2 regions of the Legionella clemsonensis genome follow, and region 2 is predicted to be linked to the other one. Evidence: riboswitches for the same ligand, from Rfam matches in the RefSeq annotation. Region 2 holds a riboswitch; the other holds the start of a gene.

Region 1 (12,966 bases), 1.1 Mb from region 2:
CGCATGAGGCCCGCTACGTGTTTTTTTTCAGCAGCATTTAATGATTTTTCAGAAATAGAGGCTGCTGGTGTGCGTCGTGTACTTGGACGTGTTTTCGGTGGCATTAAGGTACGTAAAGCCGCATCAATCTCATCGATAAGACTATCAAACAAGCTTAATCTACGCATGGAATTCTCAATCGTGTAAGTTGAATCTATGGTATCCTGAATACGTTTGGGATTAAAGCAGTACTACTCGATGGCTTTAAGCTGCTATGCTTTAAGAGGAGTTTAATAAGGAGTAAAGATGACGATTTTATCCAAAGAAGCGCTGGAAAAGATAAAAAAAGAGAAAGCAGAGCGCGATGAGGAACATCCTGAAGACATTGATGCACTGTTTCGTGAGCTGGATAAAAATAGGAAGGAGAAGAAAGAACAAAAGGAACAGTATAATCCTTTGGCAGATGGTGAATTTGATTCTTTCCCGCCAGAAAATGATTAATGTTTATTTCTACGAAATGACGATCAGGGAGATCTGGAGGCAGTGCTCTGTTGAGAGGCCTGAGCGGCAAGTAATTTTTTTACTTCTTCAATCAGCACACTTTTGCAGGTAACAGGCTCTTCCATAGAAATTACCGAGTCATCGAGTTCATCCAGGGGTTTAAGCGCTTCTGATGACTTCTTCTGTTGAGTTATAGCAATGATTGCGTCAACACTAATCGCTGAACTTAAAAGAGCAGAACGGATGGCCTTAGATCGGTGTATGGCATCAAAAAATTGTTCCGCATTATAGGTGTCCAGCTTAATAATGGTATGAATTTGCTCAAGGCTGAGCTTTTTCTCAGTCATCAAGGTGGTTAGGACATCAGAGTTGCCAAGCAGTTTAAATATTGCATGCAACTTTTCCAGACTCATCGTTTTATGGGTTTCCTGTCGTAGGATGTTAAGCAATGCTTCAGGATTTCCTTGAGCAAACACCTCTTGTACGGCTTTGGTTTGTAGTAAGGTGATAGCCCCTGTCTCAATGCCCGTTGCTTTTAAAAATTCCACTAAATTTTCTGGGGTTAAAGAATTGGCTCCAACCATTTTTATCAGTGTTTCATCTTTTTTAAAAAAATTAAGCACATAAAGAATGGCATTTAAATCAGCTAAATAACAGGTTTGTAATTTTTCTACAAGATTGGAGAGCTTAATTTCTGTTTCAATGGCATTATTGATCGACATTTCATTTCGCGCCACCAAACTTTGAAGCGTGGGTGATAAGATGTCTGTTATAAGGGCGTTGTCAAAGCAACAGGTTTCTATGCCGACTATTTTACCTTTGAATGTCACTCCACTTAAATCAGCACCATTAAAATTACAATGCGACAAGTCGCAATCCCTAAATACAGTCCCTTTTAAATTGGCACCCTTAAATTGTGAAGCACTTAAATCACAAAATTTGCTAAAAGAACCGTTTTCTATTTGCACATTGTCAAAATTACAGCGAGTTAAGCTTGAAAATGAGGCATGAAGTTCTATTAAATTTGCATTTCTAAAGTCTGATTCAACCAGTGTGGACGAAACAATTGAAAGAACAACCGTAGAATTAGACAATGCCACTTTCTCTTTAATACCTTGTAATGATAGTTTGATGATTTGATTATCCCTGGGAGCAAGGTTGCTAAAATCACGTCTCCCAAAAAGCGCTTCGCCATTGCATAAGGAGGTGCTAACGTAATCCACGTTGGGGAATAAAGTATTTTGATCTACTTCCAGTTGGGTGTCTTTTTTGATTAAGGTAAATCCTTGAGAGTGAGCAATGCGTAAAGGGGCTTTCCGCTCTTTTTGCAAACTATTATCACTGGATTTACCCAGATTAATATTCCAAATTTCTTCTGTATCGCGGGAGTAAAGATTTCTAAATAAACTGGGCATGCTAAAAGCAGACTTGCCGGAGCCTCGAAATGCCCGGTTAAGATGGGCAAGTTCGTGGTATAAGGATTGATAGCTAGGGGAGGCAAATAAAATAATTTTGCTGCTGTCAGGAGATTCAATGCCCGGAAATATATATAAAGCATCATCGGTTTCATTCACGGATAGCAATAAAATGCCCGAAGGTTTGACTTTAATATTATGTGGATGGCGGAATAATTTTTTGAACTCAGCAAAGTTTGCGAAGTTATTTTGCCATGAAAAATTTTCCACATGTTGTTGTGCTTCGGGAGAGGGTTTCATACTATTATCACTTTGCATTCCTATAGAATAGCCTTCAGCGATAATTGAAAATTTATTATTCGGATTGTTTTGTGAGACGTAATTCCTTACATGATCTACCGTTTTAGCAATCATTTTTGTTCCTGTCTCATAAAACATCAGTTGCAGGGCATCTGCCTTGGTTTTAATTTTTTGAGCGTCATTTAACTTCGGGCTGTTGTCTACAAGAGCCGCAAATGCTTCATAAGAGGGCTTCTTATTACTATCAGGAGAATAATTTTTCCAAAAAAGCTCTCTTTCAGGCTCAGATAATGCAAAATATTGCGTCGCTAATTGCACTTGTTTTTGGTTAAGTTGTTGTATTTCCTCATAACAGGAAGTCAGTGCTAATAAAAAAGAAGAAGACTGCTCCGCAAAGCTTTTGGAAAAATCATAACTTTCATTGAAAAGCTGATTAAATTTTTGATAAAGTTGCTTTTCTTCCTGCGAAATTTCTTTCGCCCTTTCCTCTAATTCTTTGCCAGAGAAGATCGAATCTATAGGGATCATGATTTTCTGGAATAAAAATAGTACAATTAGTATAGGACATGCCAACTAAAGTTTCTTGGCTATTTGGGGCCTTCGAGAAAATATCATCCTTCACTTTGTTTTTCGAGTTTCACCTTTTGTCCACATTAAGCGCTTTTTTTAAAGAAGCAGCCTGTCTTATTTTGTATTCGCGAAAATGACCACATGCTTTATATCCTAACTGTCGATAGAGCGGATAGCCTTCATTAGATGCCTGTAAAACAGCAATGTGATAACCAAGATCTTTTGCCCGCTTTAATCGATATTCTTGCATGGCTCTACCATAACCCTTTCTGCGTTCAGAGGGGGCTGTGGATAGCCAGTGTAGTCCTGCAACTTGTGCAAAATAGCAGGTTAAACCTCGTACCACAGGTTTTCCATCCACATAGCCGACATAATATTCAATGGGATCGTCATCGGTTAAGATTGAAGCAACCCACGAAAAATAGGTTTTGAAAGAGAATTCGTCATTAGTAAGTACTAATGCAAAGTCATGTAATGTTTTTTCATCGGTTGCGCAAATAATATTTAATTCTGGCATAGAAAAAATTTCACCATCCCAGGCATCTAAATCAAAATACATGGCGCGATTATTTTCTGTATTCTCATAACCCTTATTTTCTAAATAGAGGAATAAATCACTGGGTTTATCGTGAGGACTAATCCACCATGAAAATGGATTATTTTTCTGTGTAAAATAATCCGTTACTTCTGAAATTTTCTTATTAGCGTTTGATGAAGAAAAATCAGCATCTAGTGCATAATTAAACGTGTCATCTGTTAATCCTGAATTAACGAGAGTAAAGCCTGGTACCCTGACTAATTCCACTTGATTCAAATATTGAGCGAAATGAGTCCTATGGACATTTAAGTTGGCTTCCATTGCTTTAACTAGCTTTTCATAAGACCAATCTTTTGCCATACGGCCTGTGTTTTGCGGTGGATAATCTCTTTTTCTTTTTTTCCAGAGCTTTGCTTTAGCATCAATTTCTTGCACCAACTTGTCTTTCCCTGCGACATAAGAATAAATATCATCAGCAAAGTGAGTAGCCAACTGCATTTTAAGCTGTGCATAATCATGAGCTACATCAGGATGTTGAATCACATAATCTCTGAAGTTTACATGACGTTTGATTTGGGGACTGCCTCTTTCATGTAAATGCAAATGAAAACGAATTGCTTGATCTTGACGCTGTGTAAAAAAGCTCACGTGAGGAATAATTTGACGCCGAGCAGGATCATAACCTAATTGAGTTAGTTTTTCCGCTATAAAATGGATGTCATCTATATTATCAAGCCCCAACATTATATCAATGCAGGGCTTTGCTGGCATACCAGGAATACTGGTACTACCGATGTGATAAATTTCTTTAAGGCAGGGGCCTAGAGATTTTTGAATACGATTAGCTTCGTCTTTAAACAGATTTGGCCAAAGCCTGTCGTAAGCAACGACTTCTATTTTGTATGGATTGGTGGTTTTCATTTGGTCAGATTCCCTTAGATTCTGTTGACATTGCATTTTTGCTTCGCAAAATAAACCGTCAAAAGACTCTAATTTTTGCACATGCTTTGACAAATAAGAAATTAGAATATAGCATACTTTGGTTTTTAGATGGCGCGGGGTGTCGGGAAACCGACTGAGAATTACCCGTCGAACTTGATCTGAGTCATATCAGCGTAAGGACGCCTTCAATACATCCATGTTCTATTATTTTATGGAACAGGATCCCTTTTGCCATCTCCGGAATTCATTCACATTCCTATAGGAGTTATGGCTATGTCTTCTCATTTATCTACCAGAACCACTTTATTACTGAATTGGTATGCTAATCCCTACCACACACCAATTTTTGTGGCTGAACAACTTGGTTTCTATTCCCAGGAAAATATTAAACTTGCTATTTTAGAACCAGCCGACCCAAGTGATGTTACGGAGCTTGTTGGATTAGGAACCGTAGATTTTGGTGTAAAAGCAATGATTCATACGGTTGCAGCGAAAGCTAAGGGTTATCCTGTTACATCCATTGGCACCTTGCTTGATGAGCCACCAACAGGATTGATTGCATTGAAATCAAGTGGAATTAATTCCTTTCATGATATTGTTGGGAAGCGAGTTGGCTACATCGGCGAGTTTGGTAAGAAAATTATTGATGATCTGGCGCAGCTTGCTGGGATTGATCCTACAAGTTACCAAGCAATCCGAATTGGAATGAATGTAACGGATGCGATTTGTCGGGATGTTATTGACACAGGCATTGGATTTATTAATTTCCAACGTATTGAATTGGAACAACGAAAAGGTGAAACCGTATTTTTGCGCCTTGATCAGTTAGCAGGACTTGGCTGTTGTTGCTTCTGCTCAATTCAATTTATTGTTCCGGAACAAACCTTACAACAGCCAGAATTAGTGCAAGGATTTCTTAAAGCAACCCAACGAGGAGCAGCGTTTACCACGGAACAACCCGAAGAAGCCTATGAATTAATGTGTCAAGCCAAACCGCAATTACGCACCCCCATGTATCAAAAGATTTTTACCCATACTTTACCTTTTTTCTCACGCTCATTACACAATATAGAAAGAGATTGGAATAAAGTAGGGCGTTATACCCAGCATTTGAATATCATTAATAAAAATTTTGATATCTCCCGATGTTATACCAATGAATTTTTACCTAAAGTCCCTTATTCCGATTTAAAACCCATTGCTTGTTGTCTTGAAGAATAATGATGCAAGCAGGGATTGTGGGAATGGGTATCATGGGGCGTTTGCTCGCGCTTGCATTACACAACGCAGGCTGGAAAGTGACGCTCTTTGATCAAGCAGGTACTTCAAATTGCAGTTTGGCTGCAGCAGGATTGTTAACGCCTTTTTCTGAATTAGATAGAGCAACGGCGCTGATTTCTTCTCTTGGCCAGGAGTCTATTAGCATGAATTGGCCACGTATTATTGAGCAGTTGCCAGAATCAATTTATTTTCAGCGCTCAGGAACTATTGTGTTATGTCATCCTCGAGATCAAGCAGAATGGCAGATGTTTAGTCAACGCATTGCAAATCAATCAACTCAGCAGGCACTATTTAAGCAACTAACCCAGTTGGATTTAAATCAATTAGAACCAGAGATAACTCAATTTGAAAAAGCCTATTATTTTTCTAATGAAGCGCATATTGATTGCCAGGCATTAATGTCTGCTCTTCAAAAATATTTTAATATTAACCGCTTAACATGTTATGTAAATACAAAAATTACCTCCATTGCGCCACAATTAATTACTACAAAAACCAGTACCCATCCTTTTGACATGGTTTTTGATTGTCGAGGATTAGGTGCTTATTCTACGTTTAGTAATCTACGTGCCCTGAGAGGGGAATTACTTTGGTTGCATGCGCCAGAAGTACAATTAAAACGGCCCATTCGTTTTTTACATCCTCGCTATAGCCTTTACATAGTTCCTCGCCCAGGGAATATTTATCTTGTTGGGGCCAGTGAAATTGAAGCCCATGATTATAGTCCAATCTCAGTTCGCACCACATTGGAGTTATTAACAGCAGCCTATTATGTACATGCAGGTTTTTCAGAGGCGCGTATTATTAAAACAGTAACGCATTGCCGTCCTACTTTATCGAACCATTTACCCTGCATTAAATTTACTGAAGGGCTTATTGCAGTTAATGGCCTTTATCGTCATGGATATCTAATCGCGCCCGCATTAGTTGAGGAAATTCTAAGACGTCTTCACAGCCATCATCGCTTTATTCGGTATCCAGAAATTTGGGAGTGTTACAGATGATCAATATCTACCTTAATAATAAGAAATATCAGATAAAATCTGAGCTATCCTTGCAGGAGTTTTTGTTAGCTCATAATTACACTGAATTACATTTTGCCATTGCGATAAATAATCAATTTATACCTCGCCCCTCTTACGGCACTACTTTGCTGCGTGAAAGCGATAGGATAGATATTATTGTTCCAATGCAAGGAGGCTAATGATGTGGAATTTAGCCGGAAAAAGTATAAAAAATCGCTTGCTGCTTGGGACTGCATGTTATCCATCTTTAGATACCATGGAGCAAGCGATTAAAGTTTCTGAGACGGAAGTCCTTACCCTGTCAATAAAGCGTCAAGGGCCAAATGGTTTAGATGGAGAATTTTTTTGGTCGACTGTTAAAAGATTAGGTTGTCACCTTCTACCAAATACAGCTGGATGTCATGATGCAAAAACTGCCATTAATACGGCACTGTTATCAAGAGAATTGTTTGAGACGTCATGGATTAAGTTAGAAGTGATTGGCGATGACTATTTATTACAACCTGAACCTTTTGAATTAGTCCAGGCAGCCAAGCGATTAATTAATGAAGGGTTTGAGGTTTTTCCTTATTGCACAGATGACTTGGTCATCTGTCAAAAATTAGTGGATGTGGGTTGTAAAATATTAATGCCATGGGGAGCTCCCATTGGCTCAGGTAAAGGATTAGTTAATCCCTTTGCTTTAGAGACTTTGCGTCATCGCTTTCCAGAGACAACGTTAATTGTTGATGCAGGCATCGGCAAACCCTCGCATGCAGTGCAAGTAATGGAATTAGGATTTGACGGTGTATTATTGAACACGGCTGTTGCCCAGGCTGTTAATCCCATCATTATGGCTCAAGCTTTCCGAAATGCAATTGTTGCAGGACATCAGGCTTTTGAGGCCGGAATGATGCATGCAAGAGATATAGCACACCCAAGTACTGCTTTAATTGATACTCCTTTTTGGCATCAATCGGTGCATTTATCATGAAAAAACCCATCGCTTGGTCCATTGCTGGCGTTGATCCTACCGGACTTGCAGGATCTCATGTTGATGTAGAAATTTTTAAACATTTTAATGTGGAGTCATGTGCCATTATTGCGGCAGTTACAGCACAAAATACCTCTGGTGTCACCGCAATAGCACCATTATCAGCTGATCATATCGCTGCTCAATGTAATGCTTTATGGCAAGAATTTAAGCCAAATGTCATTAAAATGGGCATGCTGGGGATGATTAAAACGCATGAGAAAATCCTTCAATTTTTAGAAAATTATTCGGGGTTATCAGTCCTCGATCCTGTACTTAGTTCTTCTACAGGAAATTCATTAATTTTAGAAAATGAGAAACAATATATAAACAGCTTAATCCGTTTATTTCCTTATGTAGACGTTGTAACCCCCAATCGCATCGAAGCCGAAAAAATCCTGGGTCGACAACTTGGATCTTATGAAGAGATTCAAGAAGCAGCGCATGCTTTATTGGCTCTTGGTGCTAAAAATATTCTACTAAAAGGTGGTCATGTTAAAGATAGTTTGTTGAGCCAGGATTATTGGACGAATGGTCAAGAATCATTTTGGCTGGCAAACAAACGCTTGCCTAATAAAAATTATCGTGGCACAGGATGTACCCTTTCTTCTGCGATTGCAGCTTGTTTGGCTCTAGGTTATTCAATAAAAGATGCACTTGTTATTGCAAAAATGTATGTACATCGTGGAATTCGTAATTCCATTGAAGTTGTGAAGGGCACAGCAAGAGTATTTCATGATGCCTGGCCTGAAAATCAAATTGATCTTCCCTATCTTTCTCCCAATCCTTTGAAGCAAGAGCCTCCCTCTTTTAAAACCTGCCACACAGAATTATATCCAGTCGTTGACAGAAGCCATTGGCTAGAAAAGCTATTGCCCTTAGGTATTAAGACGATTCAGTTAAGAATAAAAGACTTGCAAGGAAAGCAACTGGCAGAGGAAGTTAAACGCAGTGTACGTTTAGCAAAAAAATATAGTGCTACATTATTTATTAATGATTATTGGGAGCTAGCCATTCAGTACGGGGCTGAAGGAGTTCATTTGGGGCAAGAAGATTTACTTGGAGCTGATATTACCAAAATTCGTCAAGCAGGATTGTACTTAGGCATAAGTACCCATTGCTATTATGAAGTGGCAACTGCACATACGTTCAATCCTAGCTATATTGCGTGTGGTCCAATTTATTCCACCACAAGCAAAGTCATGTCCTTTAAACCACAAGGTATTGAACAACTCCAACGTTGGCGTAGAACACTCCAATATCCTTTGGTAGCTATTGGAGGAATCAGTTTAGAACGACTCCCTAACGTTTTAAAAACCAACGTTCAAGGCATCTCGTTGATTTCAGCCATTACCAAAGCCGCTGACCCTGACAGGGTAACGAAACAATTGTTAAAAACAATAAGAGAACAGGCCTATGGCGAATAACTCACTTTCTTCTGAAGAATTGCTTCGGTATTCAAGACAAATTCATTTGCAGGAAATAAGGCTATCTGGACAGGAAAGACTAAAAAAGGCTCGTGTATTATGTGTTGGAGCAGGTGGATTGGGATCATCTTTATTGCTTTACCTGACTGCAGCCGGAATTGGCAGACTCGGTTTAGTGGATTCTGATACCGTTGAATTAAGTAACTTACAAAGACAAGTACTTTATCGGCAATCGCAAATCTCTGATTCAAAAGCGGCATCAGCTTCTGCACAAATTTTGGCATTAAATTCAACTGTTCAGGTGGATACTTATTGTGAAAAACTTACAGAAGATAGTGTAGAAAGATTTGTCAGTGAGTATGATATTGTTGCGGATTGTTCAGATAATTTTTACACAAATTATTTACTTCATGATGTTTGTTTTTCACAAAGAAAACCTTATGTGTATGCAAGTGTTTCGCAGTTCCAAGGCTATTGCTCTTTGTTTCATCGCAAACAAGGTTCTTGCCTGCGCTGCTTATTCCCTACGCCTCCGGATCCTAAAATTATCCCTCCCTGTAATGAAGGCGGTATATTAGGTGTCGTGCCGGGAATAATGGGTATTATTCAAGCAACAGAAGTCATTAAGTGGCTATTGGGCATAGGTCATTTACTGGAAAACAGATTATTGGTTGCCGATTTATTAAAGATGACTTTCAGGGAAATTCAGCTCTCTCAAAATCCGGACTGCCAATTGTGCGGACATAATCAACCCCTACAAAATCTTCACTATCCGTCAAAGCCTGCTCATTGGTTGAGTTTGGCTAATTATTCTATAACCTCAAAGGATATGCATAGGCTTCTAAAAAAACAGTGGGTTACTTTGGTTGATGTGCGTTCAACAGAAGAACACGAGGCTCACAATATAGGCGGAGAATTGCTACCTTTAACTGAATTACCTGAACGGCTCACCGAATTAAATCCAAACCACCTTATTATTTTATATTGCTATTCCGGCGAAAGAAGTATTCAGGCATTGAATATATTACTCGAAGCAGGCTTTTCTTCGGTTAAATATCTAATGGGTGGTATAAGTGGTATTTAAAGTTATAGGGGGTGGCCTGTTATTTTCAAACGCATTTTTATTGTAATGTAGTATTATTTGCTGCTCTTAGCGGGTAGAGTCAAGAATAGACATAAAACCCGCGCAGTTTGAGCTTGTCGCTCGCACTCAACAGAATGCTTGACGGGTTATGGTGTGCCGGTGATGTTTCTATTCAATGAAAAATTCAGGTAACTAACTACTTAACGCCGATATAAATAGCTACTTCATCACTATTTTTATACTCTTCAAAGTCAGTCATAAAACAACGTTGATAGGGAGTTTCTACGGTAAAATAATCCCAGACGCGTTTCCATGTTTCAATGACTGTTTGGGGTATCGGGCCTTTACCCTGGAATACAAGATAATTGCCTGAATTGATTTTAACAGCACTTAATTCAACACTTTGATTGTTATTGAGTGTGCCTACAGTAACGTCGTAAGAACCATTTGCATCAGATTCATAGCCTGAATACACCGCAAAAATAGTATTAGGGGTGGGGTTGCTGGAATAGAATTGTTGCCACAGATTAGGTATTTTTGCGGTTTCTGGGTTGAACTCATCGCTGTTTTTAGTTCTTACCGTGAAGCCTGTTACTGTAAAGCCATCAATAGGTTTCAATGCGGGTTGTATAGCTGACATTTAGATTTCTCCTATTAATCGTTAATGGGACTCTTTAATAATCAGTCGCATATCCTGATCATTAATGGCAAACTTGCATGAAGCCTGATAATCGACCTTTTTGGACATGTTCTGTTGAGGTAATCACGATCAAATTTGACATTATGCTTTTTTGAGTGAGACAACCCGCAGTCGATTGCCATCTGGATCTAGTGCAAGAAAAGTATAACCAAAAGGTACAAGAGTTGGTGACTGAGCCATGCTTATTTCCTTTCTTTGCCATTCTACAAATAGTTCATCAACCCCCCTGTTATTATCAAGTGTGAACGCTAATTCACCACTGCCATTTTCATGAGCGGGCGGCTCAACCGAATGTTTTGCTTTTAAACCTAAACCCATTCCATTTGCTAACTTGAAAGAATGAAATGTGGGAGAAGCTTCTTCTGGTTTTATTCCAAGTAAATCCTGATAAAATGCACTGCTTGTTAAAAGATTATCAACATAAAGTACAATAGCACTTGGTTCGAGCATCATGTTTTTCCCTTTTAAAATCATTGTAAGTTCCAATGTAGTTTACTGGCATAGAGTGACAGTTTATGTCAGTAGTGAAAAGACTTATTACTCAGGAATATTCATTTCACGCCATTTTTTTAGAAGGGGTTGGCGAGGCTTCGGATAACGTGTCTCTAGCTGCGTTAAATGGACAATTCTATCTGTACGAAAATGACGAAAGCTTCCCCGTAACTCACACCAGCCGACAATAATATGAACTTCTTCAAAAAAACCAAGTGCCAGTGGCCAAATAACCCGTTGGGACTCATCTCCTTTAACATCAACATAAGTCATTTGAAGCTTATACTCTTTACGAATAGCAAGGCGTATTAAGGCTTCTTTTTCGTCATCATTTTCTATAGTAGTTTTTACAGGACCAATAAGTAACCCTGAAAAATCAAGATGTTGGCGAAGATCTTCAGGAAGGACAGCAGATATTTTAGCCAAGACATTCGTTGCAGCAAGCCTTAGTTTCTTATCGGTTCTACGTGCTACCCAGCGTGAACCGAGCACCAATGCCTCAATTTCTTCCTCAGAAAACATTAAAGGGGGCAGCATAAAACCAGGACGTAACATGTAGCCAAGCCCAGGCTCGCCTTCTATTGATGCGCCTTGCCCTTGTAAAGTGACTATGTCTCGATACACTGTACGAAGGCTGACATTAAGTTCTTCGGCTAATTGTTTTCCACTAACCGGATAGCGATGACGCCGCAGTATTTGGATGAGATCAAAAAGACGTTGGGTTCTGGACACAGTATAAATTTAAAATTAATGCTGACATATTTTGACAGCATTAACTTAAAATTTCTATTAAGTCACTACATTTTGTGGGAATGTAGTGGTAAAAATATTAAAGCTTAATTACACCGCCATTATATTCTTTGCTTCGAGACCTTTGGCACCTTGAGCTACAACAAATTGTACTCTTTGACCCTCTGACAAACTTTTAAAGCCAGAACCTATAATTTCTTTAAAGTGAGCAAATACATCTGGACCAGACTCTTGCTCAATAAAACCAAAACCTTTTGATTCGTTAAACCATTTGACAATCCCATTTACTGTTTTAGACATTTCAATATACCTTTATTTTATTAATACCTGTGATAGGCGAAATTAGCCGGAAATAGGTCAGGAATTAAACTACAGTACGAGGGATTAAATTAATAAAACGACGATTTGAAGAGTATAAAAAAAGACATTTTCTAGCTAAGAGAATATTACCTTATTTGGTTCATATAAGCCACCTTTTTTACACGATTTTAAAAAGCTCCAAATTTTTAGCTTAGTAATAACTCCTTTACATTTCCATTAATTGGAAAGCATAGAAGGAGTTTAAATTATCTCAACATGCATATTAAGGTCATTATATATGCGGTTAATGTAATGCTTAACCCTAATACGAGCATTTTTTATTTTTCATTTACAGCTCCATCTTTTGTTGAACTTTTTGCTACGGTGTGTTTCTCTTAATTGTTCTGACTATTTTGCAATTAATGGCAAATAAACAATGAATAATTAACAATACGCAAGTTACTGCGTAGAAAGTGTCAATATATCCTAGCACTGGAATGAACGTATAACGGGGGAAAAATTTTCCCATTGATACGAATACTATGATTAAAAGTGAAAAAACCAGGGTGTATGTTTTATGATTTTTTATCTGAAGGGCTATTCCTGAGAAAATTGGAGAAAAAATCAAACCATACAAGGTAATGAAGTAA
Region 2 (20,551 bases):
AATTAAAGGGACATGAAACGGCTTCAAGTTGGCGAGCATAATGTCGCTCGTTTTTGCTATCTACCGAGATCCATAAGGGAGTAAACGCTTGAAGCATTGCCTGCTTTTTAAGGGTCCTGCCTCCCTTGCACAGGCACTTAATGATGCCTTTTTCCCGTGTAAAAAAAGTAACAAGGATACTAGTTTCCCCTGACGGTTGTTTATGCAACACCCAGGCTTCAAGTAGTTCAGTCGTCATAACCTAATTGTTTTAATATACGTTCATCATCCGCCCAGCCTGTTTTTACTTTACACCAGCATTGCAGAAAAACTTTTTTCCCTAATAATTTTTCCATGTCCAAACGAGCACTGGTTGCCATTTCTTTAAGTTTCTTTCCTTTATCACCGATAATGATGCGTTTATGATTCTCTTTTTCTACTAAAATCAAAGCATGAATACGCACCAGATTCCCTTCGTCTTTATAAGATTCAATTTCTACCGTGGTTGAATAAGGAAGCTCTTGCCCACAGAGACGAAAAACCTTCTCTCTTAATAATTCTGCACAGAGAAAACGAATAGGTCGGTCTGTAAATTGATCGTCTGCGAATAAGTGGGGGCCTTCGGGTAAATAATCTTTTATTACTTGTTCAAACTCTTCTACTTGCGTCCCTGTTTTAGCAGAAAGAGGAATAATTTTAACAAATTGATGAAGGCTGCTTAACTTTTCAATAAAGGGCAATAGCTGCGTTTTATCTGCAATTTTATCCACTTTATTAATCAGCAACAGGCAAGGAACATTCACTTGTTTGATTAAACGCAAGACGTACTCGTCTTCTTCAGTCCAATGCGTGCCTTCGACAAGAAATGCAATGGCATCCACATCACGTAAGACACTTTTCGCAGTTTTATTCATCATGCGATTCATGACTTTCTTTGAACCTTGATGAATTCCAGGAGTATCCACATAAACATACTGGTAGTCATCAACTGTTTGTATGCCTAAAATACTATGTCGGGTAGTTTGGGGCTTCCTGGAGGTAATACTTAATTTTTGATGTAAGAGACGGTTTAGTAAGGTAGACTTACCAACGTTTGGTCTTCCTACTAAAGCAATATAGCCGCAATAGCTTGTCATCAATTATCTTTCCTGTTTATTTTTAAGTCATTTTAACAGCGCCTCTGCCAGATTACCAGCAGCCTTTGTGCTCAAAAAGCAGATACATTTATCCGTTCTACTCGTCTACTTGCAATAAAACTATAAAGTTTTGTAGTCTTGCTAAAGGATGGGCAAATTATAGTAGTAAACTATGTTTCCAGTAAAATTAATCGGTGAGCGGCTACAAACCGTTATTCCTCTGCAAGTTAAACCTCATGCTCATGAAGAAATGCCCACCATTACAGGTTCTGCAATTAGTAGTCAAGCAGGAACAGTGTTCTATGGCTACTACAACATGGAATATAAGTTACCAGGCAATGATTGTCTTCGTATTTTTGCTAACCATAATAAAAAAAACGTACAGTTGCTATTACTAACTCATGACCCTCACAAACTAAACGCCTTGCCTGGGGCTCGCCTGTCTTCTTTAGTCGCCAACACCATTCAGCAAGTTAATCGCTATTGCATTCGCTCTGCGCATTATCAACAACCACGTACAAACGCGCAGCGTGCAAAATATGAATTAGCCACTGCCTGTATTGCTCAACTGTCTCAGCTACTTGCGACAGAGCGTGAATTATCCTGGAGTGATTGGGAAGGACAAGAGAAACTACGTGCAAAAGTGATTGCTATTCTTAATGAAGCACGTGGAAAGAATTTATTGATTGCTACAAATCCTGTTGTTTCTGAGGGTAAATTAGACACTATTCTTTACGAGAGTAGCCAAGCTGCGCAACATTATCAATTTAACCGCGTGCATGCCGTCTGTAAAATTGATCAACTTGATTTTAGTGAGGAAACGGCTGAAAAAATTTTTGTATGGGATAGTGAGTTGCATATTGGTCAAAATGAAGAAGCATTAAACGATGCTATTCGAGTCATTTGTCAACAATATGGACTTGTCCCCCCTGTATCACTTAGCAATATTCCAGCAAATCGTTTTAAACGCCTGCAATTATTTGTGCGAAAACTCTGGCTAGATGGGCGCGATTGGATGAATCATTTAGCCTACCCTCAAAAAGCAAGTCCAGAAACATACATTGAGACCAGAGCCGATGGATTATCCATCACTAAAATTAAACCTTATTATTATCTTGATGGTCTTGCTCAAATCGGCTATCCAACGTTAGACGATTTAATAAGCTGTATCAGTAAGCATCCAAAAGCAATGTCTACCCACGCCTCTTCAACTCAGGAAGCTACACAATGGTTAATTAGCCGCCCTAATGGCAGCTGGGTTAAGTTGCCAGATAAGGTCATTTTGCGGTTACACAATGAACTCGTTACTGTTCATTTTTTCCAAGAACAAGGTTTATTTTTTCCTCTACCCTGCGGAGAGGATTTGTTTATGTTAAGTCAGTTAGGAAAGCATCATCTTTACTTGCCCGAGCGGGCGAGTCTACAGTTGAAAGCGTTTTTTTCACGTCTGCCTGTTTTTTTTAACTATTTATTTCGTAGTATCAGTCAATTTGTGCGTGATTTATATCAGGAATTCATCAATCATATTCATTTAAATCACATACAATCAACTCCTCAATCATCCGTTGATAGCAAAAAACTAAATCGATTAAGTTATTTACAAAAAGCACTGCATGAGCATGGTTTATTAGCAAATGGGTTAACTTTAGAGGAATTTGTTAGGACTGAACTGCAAAAAAATCATTATATTCTCGTGCGTGAAAAGCACGCTCCCAGTCCACCACCCTATGAAAATCCGCTTCACCGTTTTTTAAGTGTCCTGCGTCATTTAGGAGGGTTTTTTGTTGATACCAGTGAGAAAAATCCAATACTGGGTACTTTGGCGATGGCAGCTTATGTTTATGGGGCAGGCGCTGTAATTGCACCTGAAACATTAAGTTCACTCTTAACCAAGTTGAATCTTGGTGGACTTATCAAGGGAATTAAACCTACGCAAATAATGGCTAAGTGGATGAGTCATGGTACAACCTCAGAAGCAATTTCTGCCGCAATGACTTACTGGCAGGCCATTGTTGTTGGTGGTGATTTGGATCAATTTTTTATCAAGGCGGTCGATTTATTAAAGGAAGAGCCTGCCGAGGTTGCCATTGTTATTTCACTCGCCATCATTTTAGGTTATGGTCTTTGTAAAACCGTACCAAGCCTTGAAGAAGAAATGGGTCAATTTCCTTATATTAATTATGCAGCGCTAGGAGCAAAAGGGGGGGCTGCTATTTACGATACAATTATGCATCCTGGAGATGATTGGTTACTTGGTTCAATTAAATGGTTGCTTCGCGGAGCGCTTAATTTGGCCAAATTAGTGGGCGGACCGTTTGTAGAAGCTTATTTCTACGGCTATCGCAATGGCTTTCTTTCGGGCTTGAAAAAAAGCCAGCATCTTTTTGTAAAACTAACTAAACAATTCTTTGCGGCTCTTGCTGATCTTGTTTTGGAAATGATAACTATCCCGGTGTTAGAACTTAGTTCTTTATTGATTCATGTTCCTTTTCGGGGAATCACTAAATTGTTAAGTAAGTCTCTGGCTGTTTTGGGAAATTGGGAGCTATTGGGTGATCAGCTGATGAAATTTGCTACTCGTGCCAATAGTTGGGGTTATTTGCCTGGTTTCCGATTATCACCACTGTATGGATTTCGTTCTCCTTTTGGACATTATGCAGAAAATAAATGGGCTAATTTAACATTAAATGCGCTCATGCTGTTTCTTTTGCCCCCTTTAATGCTGCTTAAAAACCTTATTGTTCTGCCTGTTATTGATTCACTATCCTTTCTGTTGCGAAGTTTATTGACTCTTCTTGATCCTTTAAGTCGAGGAATTGCCTATGGCATCGGGTTATTTTTAAAAATAACCGGTGTCTTTTGGGACCATTCGGTAGGAATTTTATGTAATCTGACAGCTTACGCCATTACTTATGGTTGTAGTCAGCTGGATACTATTGCTGGGCATTTTAAACAATATTTAGTAGCAAAAATACAAGTCGAGCGACGAAAGCTTTACCACTGGGCCTTCACTCAGGAAGAAGAAAAAGCTTTTCATAAAATCCATAATGATGTAGAGCATTTTCGTGATCCAATGAAATTTGAACGTTTACCCCATACGTCAACAGGATGTGTACTTGAAAACTTATTGAGCAATGCCGTGCAGAATTTGCCTGCGGAAAATCCTAAACATACCCTGTTGTTTCATTCAGCCTCTGCCAGAAACTCGAAAAGCATCATTTCATCGCAAGAAGATCCTGCTTCATATCAACAAGCACCTACTTATTAATCATGATGTTAGAAAAAGGGTTTACCTTATTTGAATCACTTCTTGTACTTGTCCTACTGGCTATTTTTATTTACCTCGTCTACCCAAGTTATGTTGCTCATTTACAATATACCAGACGTTATGATGGTCAGACTGCATTAATTAATTTAGCGAACCGAATGGAGCATTTTTATGGACAAAACCATACTTATAAAACCGCAACGCTGGCTAGTGGGAAACCCACTGATGTGAAAGAAACTAATTTATCCGAGGAGAAATGGTATATTTTAAAAATAACCCTGCAAACGACCCACCGATTTACCCTTCATGCAATTCCTCGCGGGGCTCAAAGCCAGGATAAAGCCTGCCAAACGCTCTCTTTTGATCAGGCGGGCGTTAAAGGAATTTCTCCGGGCCCTCTTGGTAGTCCTACTGCTACTGTTGAAAAATGCTGGTAGGACTCCATTTGAAACCGGTTAAAATCGTCCTGCCACGAAATGACAGCCCCCCTGAGGCACTGAATTACCTTTAAAAGCCCTAAAGGTAGCATATTAAACAATTGCATCATTTTAGTTCTTTTGGAGCCCATTTTGGCTATTGTATAACCAGTTAAATGATGTATACTTAAGTATTAATTTTGCTTGAGGGGTTTGTTATGGCTAACAGCACTAAAATTAATTCCAGGGAGGAATTAAAAGTACCTACTGAACTCAATAAACAGCATTCTGAGCCTGCAAAAGAATCTGCTTTTACAACCAGAGCTCATGAGGAGTCTGATCAATCCCTCGAGATTAAAACCAGTCCGAATAAGGTAATTAGTTTAACCGCTTCTCATCTGGAGCAGTGGTTTGCTAATCTTGAAGCAAGTAATCAGCAAGAAAACAGGAAAGATAAACATATACCTCACCCACATGATCCAGAGGTTCACCCCTCCTATCTAGCCACCATTTATTTAAGTCGCTATGGTCTTAAAACGTCCAAAGACGTTATTACTTTTCTTAAATCTCCTGCAGGCCATGATGTCCTTGCCATAATCGGTCAACAATTGGCAGAAATTGAATCTATAAAAGAAGCTGTTCAACTGGAACAACGAGATCATGAAATTCGACGACATCGTGCTTTGGCAGCCTTGCTTCTGGGACTACTTTATGAAAAAGAAGCCAGAGCCAAGGAAAAAAATACGGAAATCCAGAAGGGAATTGATAAAAAATTACATCAATCTCCCACTTCTACCGCATCTGAAAGTAATTCAGAGATAGCCAATGCTCAGGCGCAATATAACGCCTACACTGAATCTATCAATGCTCTGCAAAAAACGCTCTCAGATAAACTTCAGGAATCCGAGAAACTGGAAGTAGAGTTAGAAATTGAATTACAGAAACTTGATGAGCAAGATGCCATTATTGAAGAACGCTACAACCTCTTCGACGGCAATCTTGACGCGCTCGATCAATACATTATTCTTCTTAATTCTCATTCGATGAGCCCTGAAGAAAGAAGTAAAACTTTAACACAATTAGAGCAAAAAATAACCCAACTGCAAGAACAACTGTCTTCAACAGGCAATGCAAATGTCAAAAAGCAATTAGAGACTTTACAAACCACCTACTCTATTCTGCAGAAACAAACTGAAACGCCTGAATTCACCACAGAACATTTGGAATTAAAAATTAATAACCTTAAAGAAACTCTTGAAAAACAGGCAGGAAAAATTGGTGCTTTAATTGAAGAAGGAAACGAGGAAAAAGCAAGACAATTGCTTCATAAGCACAATGGCTTGCATGTTCAATATGAAGGGCTTCGAGATATGGTCGCCGTTTTAAAAGGAGAAAAAACACTTTGGAGCAAAGATGGTCAACCCATGTCGTCTTTTGCTCAATTTGGCGAATCTGCCTTTATACTTTCTAAAGAACAATCTATCGTATTGCATGATGGTAAATATTATTTACTGCAGAAAGATCAGTCACCTGAAAATTTCCCTTTCCTGAGTGAAGAAGATAAAAATAGAGCCCACAAAGATTTCGAGCGTGCCCGTCCAAGTATTAGCAGCTTGAAAACCTTGGTTCATCACAACAAGACACTGGAAAAAGGACTGCAATTTGATAAGAGAGAGGCTATTAATACCCGTAGTGAAACAATGCAGCAGGAAATTTTACTGATTTCCAATCAGCTTACAAAACTTCAAGCTGCACGAGCTGATGTAGAACTTTTGATGAAGCAGTTGAATAATTTGACTCCGGAGATAGCTACAGACCCCCGCTCCACTACGCCTGTTCCATCCCCTAAGCCCAGTATGAACAGCAAAAGTTCACAGCCAACTAATACACAGGTTGTGGCCCAAAGTTATAGACATATTTTACTATTGATGAAGGCTAATCCCACACCTCAATCTGTATCTCGACTGGAATCTATTTTTAAAAGGCCTGACGGTACAATTGATTCTTCAACACAATCTATCCTGGCTAATATTCGTTATGGGCAGCCCATACCACCACAAATTATAAACAGTTTGCTAAAAAATATGGAGCGGCTTGGCGTCTCTGCCTATAAACCCAACGTCACTAAAATTCCACGTCCGAAAGAAACAGCTCACGATGATCAACCTCGTTCAACGTTTACTCCTTTTTCAACAACTCCTTATCCAAAACCTTAATCAACTCTTGCTAAGCGGCCGCAACTCTTCTAACATGGACAATATTGCGGCCGTTAGCGAATAACACTATGATGACTGACAAATTGTTTGATAATCAATCAATTATTATAACTTTAGATGTTGATGCCTTTTTATTTGACAAACTAAAGCAAATTGCCAGTGCAGGCTTTGCTGTGGTTGAAATTAATACCAGCGAACAGGAAATTCTGAAGAAGGCCTTGCGAGATTTTCCAGGACTACGAATTGGTGCTGGAAATATTACGACAACACAACAGTTAGAAGATAGTTATCAAGCAGGCATTCATTTCGCTTCAAGTCCTGGTTTTTTACCCGCCATTGCTCAGACAGCAGCGATTTATTCAATGAATTATCTTCCTGGTATTGCTACCATTTCTGAAGCAATGCAAGTGATGGCGCTTGGTTATCATCAAGCAAGGCCTTATCCCGCAAATTTAACTTTCTGTGCCTCATTAAATAAATGCTTGCCTATGCTTAGACTATTCCCAGCCGAAATTGAATGGGATGAAGCCGAACATTACTTAAGTTTACCTGCAGTAGCAGCAGTTAGCATTCTTAACCCTGAAAGTAAGCAACTTCAGGCATTATCGGCCGGGGTTCTTGCATAAATCAACCAGTAGCAGAAAAGCGCCAATGCAAATTGCGCTATCAGCAAGATTAAATACAGGCCAGTGGTGATTTTTATAATAGAAATCGATAAAATCAGTAACTTGGCCAACTACTGCTCTGTCATACAAATTTCCTACTGCACCACCAAGAATAAGACCAACAGCACAAGATTGTAGTTTGGCTTTTGCAGGTAATCGCATCAGCCAGAGGATTAAAAAAATACTCATTAAAATACTGAATCCTGCAAAAAACCATCGATGCCATTCACCAGTACCACTCAAAAAGCTAAAAGCAGCTCCTGAATTATAGGCCAGGGTAAAATTAAGCATGGGCAGTAAGGGCACCGGTTGATAAGGAACCAAATTTATAGCAGCCCAATGCTTGGTAAGCTGATCAGCTACAATAATTACAATACTCAATAAAAACCAGGGCCATTTTTTCATGCGTAGTGCCTCACTTCATCACGACCACTAATATTCCCTACACAACGTTGACATAAGGTTGGATAGTTTACATCCTGACCTACCTCTTCTCGTCGATGCCAGCAACGCTCGCATTTTTCATGATGGCTAGGCTGGACTACAATAGCCACACCCAATTCAGAATCCACCTCAACCTTGGCGGAACAGTTTTCTAACGCCTCTACTTTCGCTGCAGACGTTATTAAAATGAATCTTAATTCATCACCTAACTGCTGCAATAAAGGAACTGTTTTCTCATTGGCGTAAATGGTTACTTCTGCTGCCAAAGCGGAACCAATTAAACCCTCTTTACGCTGACTTTCCAGTGCCTTGTTCACTTCATCTCTAATTCCTTGCAAATGTTGCCAAAACTGCATGTTAACCTCAGTGACTGCAGGCCATTGCTCATACCAACGCTCTTCAAAAACAGAACTACTCGTTTTACCAGGAATAACCTGCCAAATTTCTTCTGCGGTAAACGATAAGATGGGAGCCAGCCAACGTGTCAAGGCATGAATAATATGAAACATCGCTGTTTGACAAGAGCGTCTGGCGATACTGTTTGTTGCGGTTGTATATTGCCGATCTTTAATGACATCCAAATAGAAACTTCCCATATCCACCGCACAGAAGTTATGAATTTTCTGATAAATCACATGAAAATTATAATTTTTGTACGCCTCCAGAATTTCTTCTTGTAGTTGCTGAGTACGTTTAATGGCCCAACTATCCAATTCAACTAATTCAGCAGCATCGACACAGTGTTCTTCCGGAATAAAATCAAACAAGTTCGCCAACAGAAACCGTGCTGTATTTCGTATACGGCGATAAGCATCCGAGTTGCGCTTGATAATTTCCTCAGAAATACTCACTTCATGACGATAGTCTGTCGAGGAAACCCATAAACGTAAAATATCAGCACCATGTTGGTTTACCAGCTTGTCCAGGGCTACATAATTGCCTTTGGATTTGGAGAGTTTTCGTCCCTCTGCATCAACAGTATAACCATGGGTTAATACGCTTTTATAAGGAGCATGACCGTAAATAGCAACGGCAGTGGTCAAAGAAGAATTAAACCATCCTCGATGCTGATCCGATCCTTCAAAATAAACATCAGCGGGAATTTCTAATTCTTTATTTTGTTTTAATACGCAATAATGGGAAACACCCGAATCAAACCAAACATCCAGTGTATCGGTTATTTTCTCATAATGGGCAGCATCGTCACCTAAAAACTCTTCAATATTTAAATCAAACCAGGCATCAATACCATGCTGCTCTACTTTCATTGCAATTTTTTCAATTAACGCAACTGAGTCAGGATGCAGTTCACGTGTGTTTTTATGCACAAACAAGGTCATCGGAGTACCCCAGGCACGTTGGCGAGAAATACACCAATCAGGCCGGGTTTCTATCATGTTGGCAATACGCGCTTTGCCCCATTCTGGAATCCAATTTACTTCATTAATCACCGCAGCAATTGCATGGCGTAGACCATTTTTATCCATGGCGATAAACCATTGGGGTGTAGCTAAAAAAATCATGGGGGTTTTATGGCGCCAACAATGAGGATAACTATGACGAATGGATTCATTATGCAAAAGCACCTGGCGTGCCTTTAAAACTTCAACCACTTTGTCATTGGCCTTTAATACAGAAAGTCCAGCAAACAAAGGTACATCCTCACTGTAGCAACCATTTGTTAAAACAGGATTAATTAATGGCAAATCATAAGTCAGGCCCACCTGATAATCATCCGGGCCATGAGCTGGTGCGGTATGCACACAGCCGGTACCGGCATCGATAGTTACATGTTCTCCTAAAACAATGGGAACCTGTCTCTCATTAAAAGGATGTTGTAAGGAAATATTTTCAAAATGCTGACCCTTTACTTTTCCAGCAATGGTGTACCTGTCTACTCCATAACGACTCATCACGGATTCAGTCAGTTCAGTGGCAACTAAAAAATAGTGTTCAGAAGTTTCCAGTAATGAATATTCGAGCTCCGGATGCAAGCACACTGCTTCATTAGCAGGCAGCGTCCATGGTGTGGTAGTCCAAATAGGTACAATGATAGGCTTAACCACCCGATTATTTGCGAGTTTGTCTAAGATAGCTTGAGGATTTACTGCTACGAAAGCCACATCAATTGAAGGCGAGGTTTTGTCTTCATAATCGACTTCTGCTTCTGCCAACGCAGAACCACATTCGATGCACCAATGAACTGGTTTAAAGCCTTGCTGTAAATGGCCATTTTCAATGACCTTCCCTAAAGCACGTATAATATTGGCTTCATAAGAGTAATCCATCGTCACATAAGGATGCTCCCAGTCACCAAATACGCCTAGACGTTTAAATTCATCACGTTGAATATCAATTTGACTTGCAGCGTATTCACGGCATTTTAAACGAAATTCGCTGGGACTAACTTTAACACCTGCCTTGCCTATCTTTTTTTCAACATTCAACTCAATTGGCAAGCCATGACAATCCCAACCAGGCACAAAAGGCGTATCAAAACCACTGAAACATTTTGACTTGTTAATAATATCTTTCAGAATCTTGTTAAGGGCATGTCCGCAATGCAAATGCCCATTGGCATAAGGAGGCCCGTCATGAAGAACAAATCGTTTAGCCCCTTCGCGGGCCTGTCTAATTTTTTTATAGATACCTTGGGATTCCCACTCAGCCAACATTTGGGGTTCTCGCTGGGCAAGATTAGCTTTCATTGGAAACGTTGTATCTGGTAAATTTAAGGTATCTTTATAATCTGCCATCTCATCTACTCTGTTAAAGCGTTAAAATTTAAATTAGGCCTGCTCGGGTTGTTGGAGCTATAACGCTGAGGTGCTGTAGCCCTATCCTCTCCATGGAGCCCATGCCCAGGCGTGGGGTTTTAACACGAGCTGTCAACAGCCTTTAGCAAAAAAAGCTCTCGCTGCATCAATATCCTCATGAATTTGTTTTATCAAAACATCCACTGATGAAAATTTAATCTCATCTCGCAGCTTGTGCAAGAAAAACACTTGCAATATCTCTCCATACAGGTTCTCATCAAAATCAAAAAGGTGAACTTCTAAAACGTTTTTAGTTCCATCGACGGTGGGCCTGCTTCCAAGATTAGCAACCCCCTTTAACCATTTATTTCCTCTTTTGACCTGAATACAGAATACGCCCTTTAAAGGTAAGGTAAGTCGCTGGGTTCTTACATTAGCCGTTGGAATGCCCCACTGTCTTCCTCGTCCATCTCCTTTGATAATGCGTCCACAAAGACTATAAGTTCTGCCCAATAACAAAGAAGCTTGAGTAAGATAACCATTGGCTAACGCTGCTCTAATTTTTGTAGAACTTACTCTTTCGCCTTCAATGGACACTTCAGGAAATGTTTCAACCCAAGCGTCATAATCCTTAGTCATCTGCTGAATTAAGTGAATATCCCCTTGTCGTTGCCTTCCAAAACGGAAATCTTCTCCCACCAACAAATACTTTACCTTCAATAAGGAAAAAAAATAGTGTCGCGCAAACTTTTCAGCTTCCATTAAAGCAAGCTTTTTATTAAATTTTAAACAGTAGACGTAATCAATATTACACTGCTTAAGCGCTTCCAATTTTTCACGCAGCGTTGCTAATCTCGCTGGAGCCTGTGAACCTCGAAAGAATTCACTAGGTTGCGGCTCGAATAATAAAACAACCGAAGGTAATTGCATTCGATCAGCCTGAAAGCGTAATCGTGCCAGCAACGCCTGATGGCCGCGATGCACGCCGTCAAAATTGCCAATCGTTGCAACAGTGCCTTGTGAAAAATCAGGAATATTTTTTAGTCCACGTAGCAGCTTCATGCTTTATTAATAATAATAAAAAAATAATTATACAGAGTTTAAAGCAGATTGCGAAATTAATATGGGTAGAGGCGACCTCCTGCTTTATTTGTCGCTGAATTTCCAGGCACTATTCTGCGGTATCTCTCGTTAGCCGCCGGTGGATTACCACAAAAAATACAGGGACAAAGAAAATAGCCAGCACAGTTGCCGTAAACATTCCGCCAGCGACCCCAGTACCTACCGCATTTTGAGCTCCAGAACCTGCTCCTGTGCTTAGCACCAAAGGTAATACTCCAAAGATAAATGCCATGGAAGTCATTAAAATGGGACGTAAACGCATGCGTGATGCTTCCAAGGTTGCTTCTATTAATCCCTTCCTTTCTTTTTCCATTAAATCTTTGGCAAACTCTACTATCAAAATCGCATTTTTGGCCGATAAACCAACGGTTGTTAAAAGTCCAACCTGAAAGTAAACATCATTGTTCAAGCCACGGAAATAAGTGGCCAATAATGCGCCTATGACGCCTAGTGGAACAACCAGCATGACCGAAAAGGGAATAGACCAACTTTCATACAAAGCTGCCAGACATAAAAAGACCACAATCAGGGAAATGGCATAAAGTAAAGGGGCCTGTGCGCCTGACAAACGCTCCTGATAAGACATCCCCGTCCAATCGTAGCCAATCCCCTGCGGTAATTTGGAAGCGAGTTGCTCCATGAGATTCATTGCTTCCCCTGTACTTTTCCCAGGAGCGGCTTCTCCAAGAATTTCCATGGATGGCAAACCATTATACCTTTCAAGACGAGGTGAACCATATTCCCACTGTGATTCAGTAAAGGCTGAAAAAGGCACCATCTGTCCATCTTTTCCTCGTATGTACCAGGTCTTAATATCATTTGGAAGCATACGAAATTTAGCATCAGCCTGCACATACACTTTTTTTACTCGTCCTCTATCAATAAAATCATTGACGTAAGTACTACCAAGATTGGTAGAGATGGCTTGATTGATATCCGCTATAGAAACACCCAAGGTTTCCGCTTTTTCCTGATCTATTTTGAGTTTGAACTGTGGCGCATCTTCCAGACCATTGGGCCGCACGCGAACCAGTGTATCGGGATGCTTGGCAACCATCCCTAAAAGTTGATTTCGAGCCTCAGTCAATTTTTCATGCCCAAGATTTGCTCTATCAATTAATTCAAAATCAAATCCTGTCGCCGTACCCAATTCAATAATCGCAGGCAAGTTAAAAGGAAAAACCAAGCCATCTTTGATTTTTGCGAAAGCCTGTGTGGCCCTGTTAATAATACTTTCTACTTTATTTTCAGCCCCCTTGCGCTCATCCCAATTCTTAAGGGTAATAAACGCAATGCCATTATTTTGTCCTTGTCCATTAAAGCCAAAGCCAACGACAGTAAAAATTGAAATAACGTTATTTTTTTCTTCAGTAAGATAATAATCTGTAATTTGATCAGCAACTTTTTGTGTTCGCTGTTGAGTAGCTCCAGGTGGTAATTGAATCATGGTGAGCAGCATGCCTTGATCCTCTTCGGGTAAGAACGAAGAGGGCAAGGTTAAAAATAAATAGCCTACCCCCAAAATGATGGCTAAATACATAAGAAGATAGCGCCCTGTTTGAAACAAAATTTTCTTAACCCCATCATGGTAGAGATGCTGCGCGCGCTCAAAATTTCGGTTAAACCAGCCAAAAAATCCCTTTCTATGGCTTTCACTGACTGAAGCAGGCTTTAGCATTGTAGCGCACAGGGCAGGCGTTAATATTAATGCAACGAGAACAGACAAAATCATTGCTGATACAATGGTAATAGAAAATTGGCGATAAATTGCACCCGTTGAGCCCCCAAAAAAAGCCATCGGCACAAATACTGCAGATAATACCGTGGCAATTCCTACTAATGCTCCCTGGATTTGTCCCATAGAGCGACGCGTTGCTTCTTTAGGATTTAAACCTTCTTCGACAATGACGCGTTCTACATTTTCAATGACTACAATTGCATCGTCGACCAATAATCCAATCGCTAAAACCATACCAAACATGGTAAGGGTATTAATAGTAAATCCACACACAGCCAATATGGCAAAAGTACCAAGCAAAACGACAGGAATAGCAATGGTTGGAATCAAGGTAGCACGAAAATTTTGCAGAAAAAGATACATCACCAAAAAAACAAGAACCATTGCTTCAAATAGAGTTTTTATGACCTCTTCAATAGAGATTTCTACAAAAGGTGTGGTGTCATAGGGATAAACAATTTTAAAACCTGTGGGAAAATAGGGCTCCATTTCAACGATTTTTTGTTTAATGGCTGCTGCAGTATCAATAGCATTGGCACCTGTCACAAGTTTTACGCCTAAACCTGCGGCTGGCTTTCCATTATAACGTGAAATGGTCGTATAATTTTCACCCCCCAGCTCTACCCGAGCCACATCCCTCAACCGCACAAGCGAGCCGTCTTTATTTACTTTTAATAGAATTTTGCCAAACTCTTCCGGAGTTCTTAAGCGAGTTTGAGCAATAATGGGAGCATTAAGTTGCTGACCAGCCACAGCAGGCGTTCCTCCTAACTGTCCGGCGGCAACCTGATCATTCTGCGCTCTTATCGCCAGAATGATATCATTAGGTATCAGTTGATAATTATTTAACTTATGAGGATCCAACCAAATGCGCATTGCATATTGAGCACCGAACAACTCAACATCACCTACCCCATTAAGACGGCTAATTGGGTCCTGAATGCTTGAGGCCACATAATCAGCAAGATCATACTGATCCATACTGCCGTCTTCTGAAATAGCGCCTATAACCAATAGGTAACTACTACTCGATTTTTTAACATTAATGCCTTGAGTCTGTACTTCCTGCGGGAGCCTTGGCATTGCTAGCTGCAATTTGTTCTGAACTTGAACCTGTGCAATGTCAGCATCAGCACTCGCATCAAAGGTAAGCGTAATGGTAACGGTGCCCGAAGAATCGCTCTGAGCCGACATATACATTAATTTATCAAGGCCACTCATATTTTGCTCAATAACCTGAGTTACTGTATTCTCTACTGTTTGAGCATCAGCTCCAGGATAAGTCGCTTGAATTTCAATAGCTGGTGGGGCAACACTTGGATATTGCGCTATAGGTAAATTAAAAATAGCAATAATTCCTGCCAGACTAACAAGAATGGCTAAAACCCAAGCAAAAATGGGTCTGTCTATAAAAAAATTAGACATCTTTTTAACTTACCTTTTTTCTTTGCAAAGCCGCATCTGAACTCTCTTTTTCATTCGCCCTGACTTCAACGGAAGTTACAGTCATACCTGGTTTAACTTTCATATGTCCAGATACAATAATTTTATCCCCTTCTTGCAAGCCGCTGGTAATAAGCCATTTATCACCCACAGCCAGTGTCGCTTTAACCTCACGTAACACGACCTTATTACCGGCATCAACGACTAAAGCAGTGGCTTGACCACGAGGGTTACGAGTAATTCCCTGTTGTGGAGCAAGAATTGCTTGTTCTTTCAAACCCTCTTTTATACGGGCACGAACAAACATCCCAGGAAGAAGCTCATGCTCAGGGTTCGGGAAAATAGCGCGTACAGTAATTGCTCCCGTAGTCTCATCAACAGTCACATCAGAAAATTCCAGAGTACCCTTTTTACTATAAAGGGTGCCATCTTCCAGGAGCAATTCAATCTCAAGATCATTCTTGCTTTTTCTATAAGCTCCCTCGGCATATTCTCGCCTTAAACGCAAAAAATCCGTACTCGACTGAGTTACATCAACGTAAATGGGATCAAGCTGTTGTACTGTGGCCAGTGGTGTTGTTTGATTTTCAGTAACCAATGCCCCCTCAGTTACATTGGACTTACCAATACGTCCACTAATTGGGGAGATAACTTTAGTATAAATAAGATTAATATGAGCAGTCTTGAGTGAAGCCTTAGCCGCTACTACGGTTGCGTCAGCCTGTTTTGCATTGGCAACAGCGGTATCATAATCCTGATGACTTACAAATTTAGAGCCTAACAAAGGTTTATAACGCTTTACCGTCAGGTGATTGATTTCAGCATCTGCCTCAGCTTTTGCCAAATCACCCTGGGCACTATCATAAGCTGCCTGATAAGGTGCTGGATCAATTTGATATAAAGATTGGCCTTCCTTAACATCACTACCCTCAATAAACTGGCGTTTTAATATAATGCCACTTACCTGAGGTCTTACTTCAGCCACCCGATAAGGGCGAGTTCTACCGGGTAACACGGTAGTTAAAATAAAGGGCTCAGCCTTTAAAGTTACAACACCTACCTCGGGTACAGTTTGCGTTGAGGCTTTTTTTTCACTGCAACTGAAAAGTAGAAGCGATGTAATAATTACTACTATTTGCACTATGCTACTTTTCATTTTCATCGTTACTAATATTCCTGTGTCCAGAGCCATTTAAATATATCCTCTAACTATAGCATCAGAACACTAGCAATTTGGAGTATACTTCCATCTTATTACTGAATTACTCAGAAATAATTTAAACAATCCCGGGTAATGGTAGTATTTCATAATGGTGAATAGGTATCGACAAATATACCTGAACAAGTAAAATGAAAAACTCATCTATTTTTAAGGGACTAGCATGAAATTATTTTATACAAAGGGAGCGTGTTCTCTGGCAGTACGAATTCTTATTAATGAGATGGGTATTGATTGTGACTATAAGTCCGTCAATTTAAAAACTAAACGCACTGAAGATGATCAGGATTATTTAAAAATTAACCCTAAAGGTGCGGTGCCAGCGCTGGAAGTGGAAGGTGGACAAATACTCACTGAAAATGCTGTAATCCAACAGTATTTGGCGGATAAATTTCATAGTCGAGAACTATTACCGCCTGTCGGTGATTTTAAACGTTACCGCATTCTTGAGTGTATTAATTTTATTACGACAGAGTTGCATAAAAATTTTTCAGCCTTGTTTAATCCCACTATTCCTCAGGAAATGAAAGAGAAGGTATATATTCCTCTAATCAAAACCAAGTTAGGCTTTATTGACAAACAATTAAAGCATAGCTATCTCATGGGTGAACAATTCACGCTACCCGATGCTTATATGTTTGTTATACTGATGTGGACAAAAAACTATAAAATTGATTTAGCAAGGTGGGATCATTTACCACGCTATTTTGCCAATCTTCACAAGCGCCCAGCTATTGTAAAATCCCTTGAAGAAGAAGCATTAGAGATTGCCTGAGAATCATAACCAGGTGCAGGTTGGTTGGGCCTTGGCCCAACTTCTTTTTCTGGACTTACCCAAGCCTAATCAACCTTGGGACGCACTATCAGCACATCACATTCCGCACCATGTAAAATGGCGTTTGCTGTTGACCCCAACAGCAAGGCTAACCCATGTTTTCCATGGCTTCCTGTAACGATTAAATCAATCTTCTTTTCCTTAGCGACGCGTAAAATTTCATTTTTAGTAGAGCCAAACTCGATCATGCAATGTGCACTATCAACACCAAGTTTTTTTGCTAACGCTGAAAGCTCTTTTTCAGCCTGTTCACGAATCGAAACCTCCACCTCGGCAAATCCAGCAAAACCAGGATAAGCATAAGCAGGAATAGGCTCGACAACATGAACCAAGAGTAAATCCGCTCCATTTTCATCAGCAATTTTTTTTGCCTTATGAGCTGCTTTTATTCCTACTTCATCAAAATCCGTCGCGAATAGTACTCTTTTGTACATGATTTTCTCCTTGGCTACATCAGTTCTAAATAGCGTAGAATTTAATTTCCATAAATAGCAGTTTACTATAAAATTACTCTCTCTTAAATTCAAATAGCTTGAATTTGAAGAGATTAGGGGTGTCCTTTGTGAGACAAATGATAGTTGTCTCTCCAAAGGGCTGAGAAATACCCATTGAACCTGTTCGGGTAATGCCGTCGTAGGGATGATGTATGCTTCTGGATATAGTAGGAACTGTAGCTTCCTTATTGGCTACTTATTATTTTATTCAAATCAGTAATAAAGCATGGCCTGTGAGCCTGCTGGCCACATTAATTAATGGTTTATTATATTGGCAAAAGGGAATTTATGCGGATATGGCACTTGAATCATTCTATTTTTTTAGTACTTGCTATGGTTGGTATTTATGGCGAAGTTCAAATCCCAGAACTACCAAAATAATTACAAAACTCTCAACAACACAGTGGCTAGTGCTTACTGCAGTCACTTTTGCTCTTTTTCTATTCATTGCAAATTTACTTAAAACTTTTACTCGTTCCGATATCGCCATACTCGATAGCCTGACCACCTCATTAAGTTTGGCTGCGCAATGGCTAATGTGCTACAAGTTAATAGCCACATGGATTTTATGGTTCTTAACCGATGCTGTTTACAGCTATTTATATTTTCAAAAGCAACTACCATTTCACAGTCTACTAATGCTTGTCTATACCATCATGGCTATTGCAGGCTACCGCTCCTGGGCTAAGCGGCAAGACAAGCTGCCGCTTAGCGTGAATAACTCACTTAACCTAAAGCAGTAAGCCCTGAGGTTGAACGAATCCAGGGTTTATATTGAGTGAGAGTAGTCGGCAATTGACTGGCAGCCTGCTGCGCTTGTTCAAAACGACTGTATTCTCCCAGGGTCAAAACATACCAACTTACTCCCTGTCGTTTTGCAATACGGATTTTTGTATGGGTTAAATGATGATGATTTACAAAACGCTTAATATCTTCAAGGTTCTGGCTTGCCAGTAACTGCAAAGTATATTGCCCCCGCTGCGCGTTAATTTGTACTTTTGAGGCAATCGTCGTGGTAGGAGCAAACGCCGGTTGAAATGTTGGCTTAGGTGTTTCTCGAGTAGAAACTACCTTTCTTTCCAAAGAAGCTACCGGTGTATTTGAAAGACTACCATTACCAATGGGTTTAGGAATCACAACAACCTTATCCATTACCACGAGTGAACTATTCTCTTGCTCCTCTTCATCCAAAACAATTTCCACCACACGTTTTAGAGGAGACGGTTGGGTGTCTTGTCTTTTTGCTGAAATTGTGAAGGCAGGAATATAACTTTCCATACGTTGATTATAACTGGGGATCTGGCTGATTAAAACATTTTCTTCATTGGCTGTTTGCGGTACTTTGGGAATAAGCGAAGGTAATTGGTGTTCGACAGCAGTCACAATTTGCGTATTCCCTCGCGCAAGATTTTTCCTGTTTTTAAACAAATCCTGGTTTTGCCAAAGGTAAACTGAAGCCAACAAAGCCACTGCACAGGTTGCCCCTAATCCTATATATTTTGAATAGGAAGATTTCTGCAAACCTGTGGAGTTAAGTGACTCCGGACAAAAAAAGCTCACCATTTGCTTATTGATGCGTGCTATGTTACCACCAGTTAGCTGGTAAAATTGCTCTAGTCGTTTATCAGACATGGTTAGGTCGATACGTTTTGGAGAGGAAAGTTTACTCAGCAGATAAGTCTTTGTTTCCACTTCTGTTAATGCACCTGGTTCCACTCGATGAATTAAATTTTCTAAAGAGGCAGCTTCCAGCTTATTGAGACTAGCCACGAGTGAAAAATCAGAAACCAAACAAAAATGAAAAAAACATTGCTCCCCTTGCTGTTTTAATGCAGTTAAAAAGTCATGAAGAAAGTTATCGGGGACGTGTTGAGCATCATCAATAATCACTACAACATGTGCCTTTCTTTCATTAATTTGCTGGATTAAATTTACAAAAGAAAGCTCATAATCGGTACGTAAATGCAGTGAAGTTGCAAGTTGAGCTAATACTTCAGCTGGTGAGAAAGGGGGGGTCGCTTTTATTATATAAGACTTTATTTGAGGATCTAAATTTGCTTGCAGCAACTCACAAAATGTCGTTTTGCCACCACCTTCTTCAGCTAATACAGTTATTAATGCGTTATTAAATAAAATAAGGTGATTAATAAAATCAATTTTGGTAAACCAGGCGCTTGGTTTAAAAGTATTTTTGCTCACCGTTTCTTTGCCTTCTAATTCCTGCATTACGCTTTGCATCAATTAATCTCCATCAACTGCAGCTTGCAATATTGAGCGCAACAAGTCCTCTGATACCTCATCTTCAATGTAACAATTTCCTGGTGCTCTCATTAATATGAAGCGCAAATGTTTATTTTTTATTTTTTTGTCCTGCGCCATTGCTGCACGCAGTTTATCAAGGTCAATATCTCTTGGAATCCGTCGTGGTAACTTTGCCATGAGTAACATATCATCAATCAATTGGATGGTTTTTCTATCTAGCCGCGCGCACTGTTCCGACAGTAACGCTGCACAATAAAGTCCAATAGCCACTGCTTCTCCGTGAAGCCAACGATTATAGTGGGTATAAGCTTCAAGTGCATGCGCAAAAGTATGCCCAAGATTTAAATAGGCCCGGATCCCACTGATTTCATGTTCATCCTGCTCAACATAATTTGCCTTAATCTGACAACAATGACTAATTACAGCAGCCAAATTTGGAGAGTTTTTCATTCCCTCCTGCAAGACATTACACAAAAGCTCAATAAAATCTCCTCCCGACAATAACGCATACTTAATAATTTCAGCAAATCCAGCATGAAACTCGCGCTCCGGCAGAGT

The links. Region 2 has a riboswitch for thiamine pyrophosphate ahead of pnuC (nicotinamide riboside transporter PnuC). Riboswitches for the same ligand answer to the same signal wherever they lie in the genome.
Region 1: it holds a riboswitch for thiamine pyrophosphate, as region 2 does, so the genes downstream of both, clem_RS14485 (ABC transporter substrate-binding protein) here and pnuC (nicotinamide riboside transporter PnuC) in region 2, are expected to answer to the same signal.

Annotation. Positions count from the first base shown of each region.
Region 1 is NZ_CP016397.1:3,225,305-3,238,270, reverse strand. Features, by position in the region: gene coq7 (2-polyprenyl-3-methyl-6-methoxy-1,4-benzoquinone monooxygenase) at 1-167, opposite strand, end outside; gene clem_RS14500 (hypothetical protein) at 286-480, shown strand; gene clem_RS14495 (pentapeptide repeat-containing protein) at 504-2,723, opposite strand; gene clem_RS14490 (bifunctional GrpB family protein/GNAT family N-acetyltransferase) at 2,833-4,305, opposite strand; TPP riboswitch at 4,350-4,442, shown strand; gene clem_RS14485 (ABC transporter substrate-binding protein) at 4,513-5,466, shown strand; gene clem_RS14480 (FAD-dependent oxidoreductase) at 5,469-6,530, shown strand; gene thiS (sulfur carrier protein ThiS) at 6,527-6,730, shown strand; gene clem_RS14470 (thiazole synthase) at 6,733-7,524, shown strand; gene thiE (thiamine phosphate synthase) at 7,521-8,990, shown strand; gene moeB (molybdopterin-synthase adenylyltransferase MoeB) at 8,980-10,074, shown strand; gene clem_RS14455 (GyrI-like domain-containing protein) at 10,271-10,714, opposite strand; gene clem_RS14450 (VOC family protein) at 10,856-11,227, opposite strand; gene clem_RS14445 (helix-turn-helix transcriptional regulator) at 11,312-11,998, opposite strand; gene clem_RS14440 (cold-shock protein) at 12,107-12,316, opposite strand.
Region 2 is NZ_CP016397.1:1,030,200-1,050,750, reverse strand. Features, by position in the region: gene recO (DNA repair protein RecO) at 1-238, opposite strand, end outside; gene era (GTPase Era) at 228-1,115, opposite strand; gene clem_RS04540 (hypothetical protein) at 1,288-4,383, shown strand; gene clem_RS04535 (type IV pilin protein) at 4,386-4,820, shown strand; gene clem_RS04530 (hypothetical protein) at 5,018-7,015, shown strand; gene clem_RS04525 (beta/alpha barrel domain-containing protein) at 7,084-7,641, shown strand; gene lspA (signal peptidase II) at 7,618-8,085, opposite strand; gene ileS (isoleucine--tRNA ligase) at 8,082-10,880, opposite strand; gene ribF (bifunctional riboflavin kinase/FAD synthetase) at 11,013-11,942, opposite strand; gene clem_RS04505 (efflux RND transporter permease subunit) at 12,052-15,165, opposite strand; gene clem_RS04500 (efflux RND transporter periplasmic adaptor subunit) at 15,170-16,375, opposite strand; gene gstA (glutathione transferase GstA) at 16,566-17,177, shown strand; gene clem_RS04490 (universal stress protein) at 17,243-17,671, opposite strand; TPP riboswitch at 17,777-17,895, shown strand; gene pnuC (nicotinamide riboside transporter PnuC) at 17,884-18,474, shown strand; gene clem_RS04480 (AAA family ATPase) at 18,458-19,969, opposite strand; gene aroB (3-dehydroquinate synthase) at 19,973-20,551, opposite strand, start outside.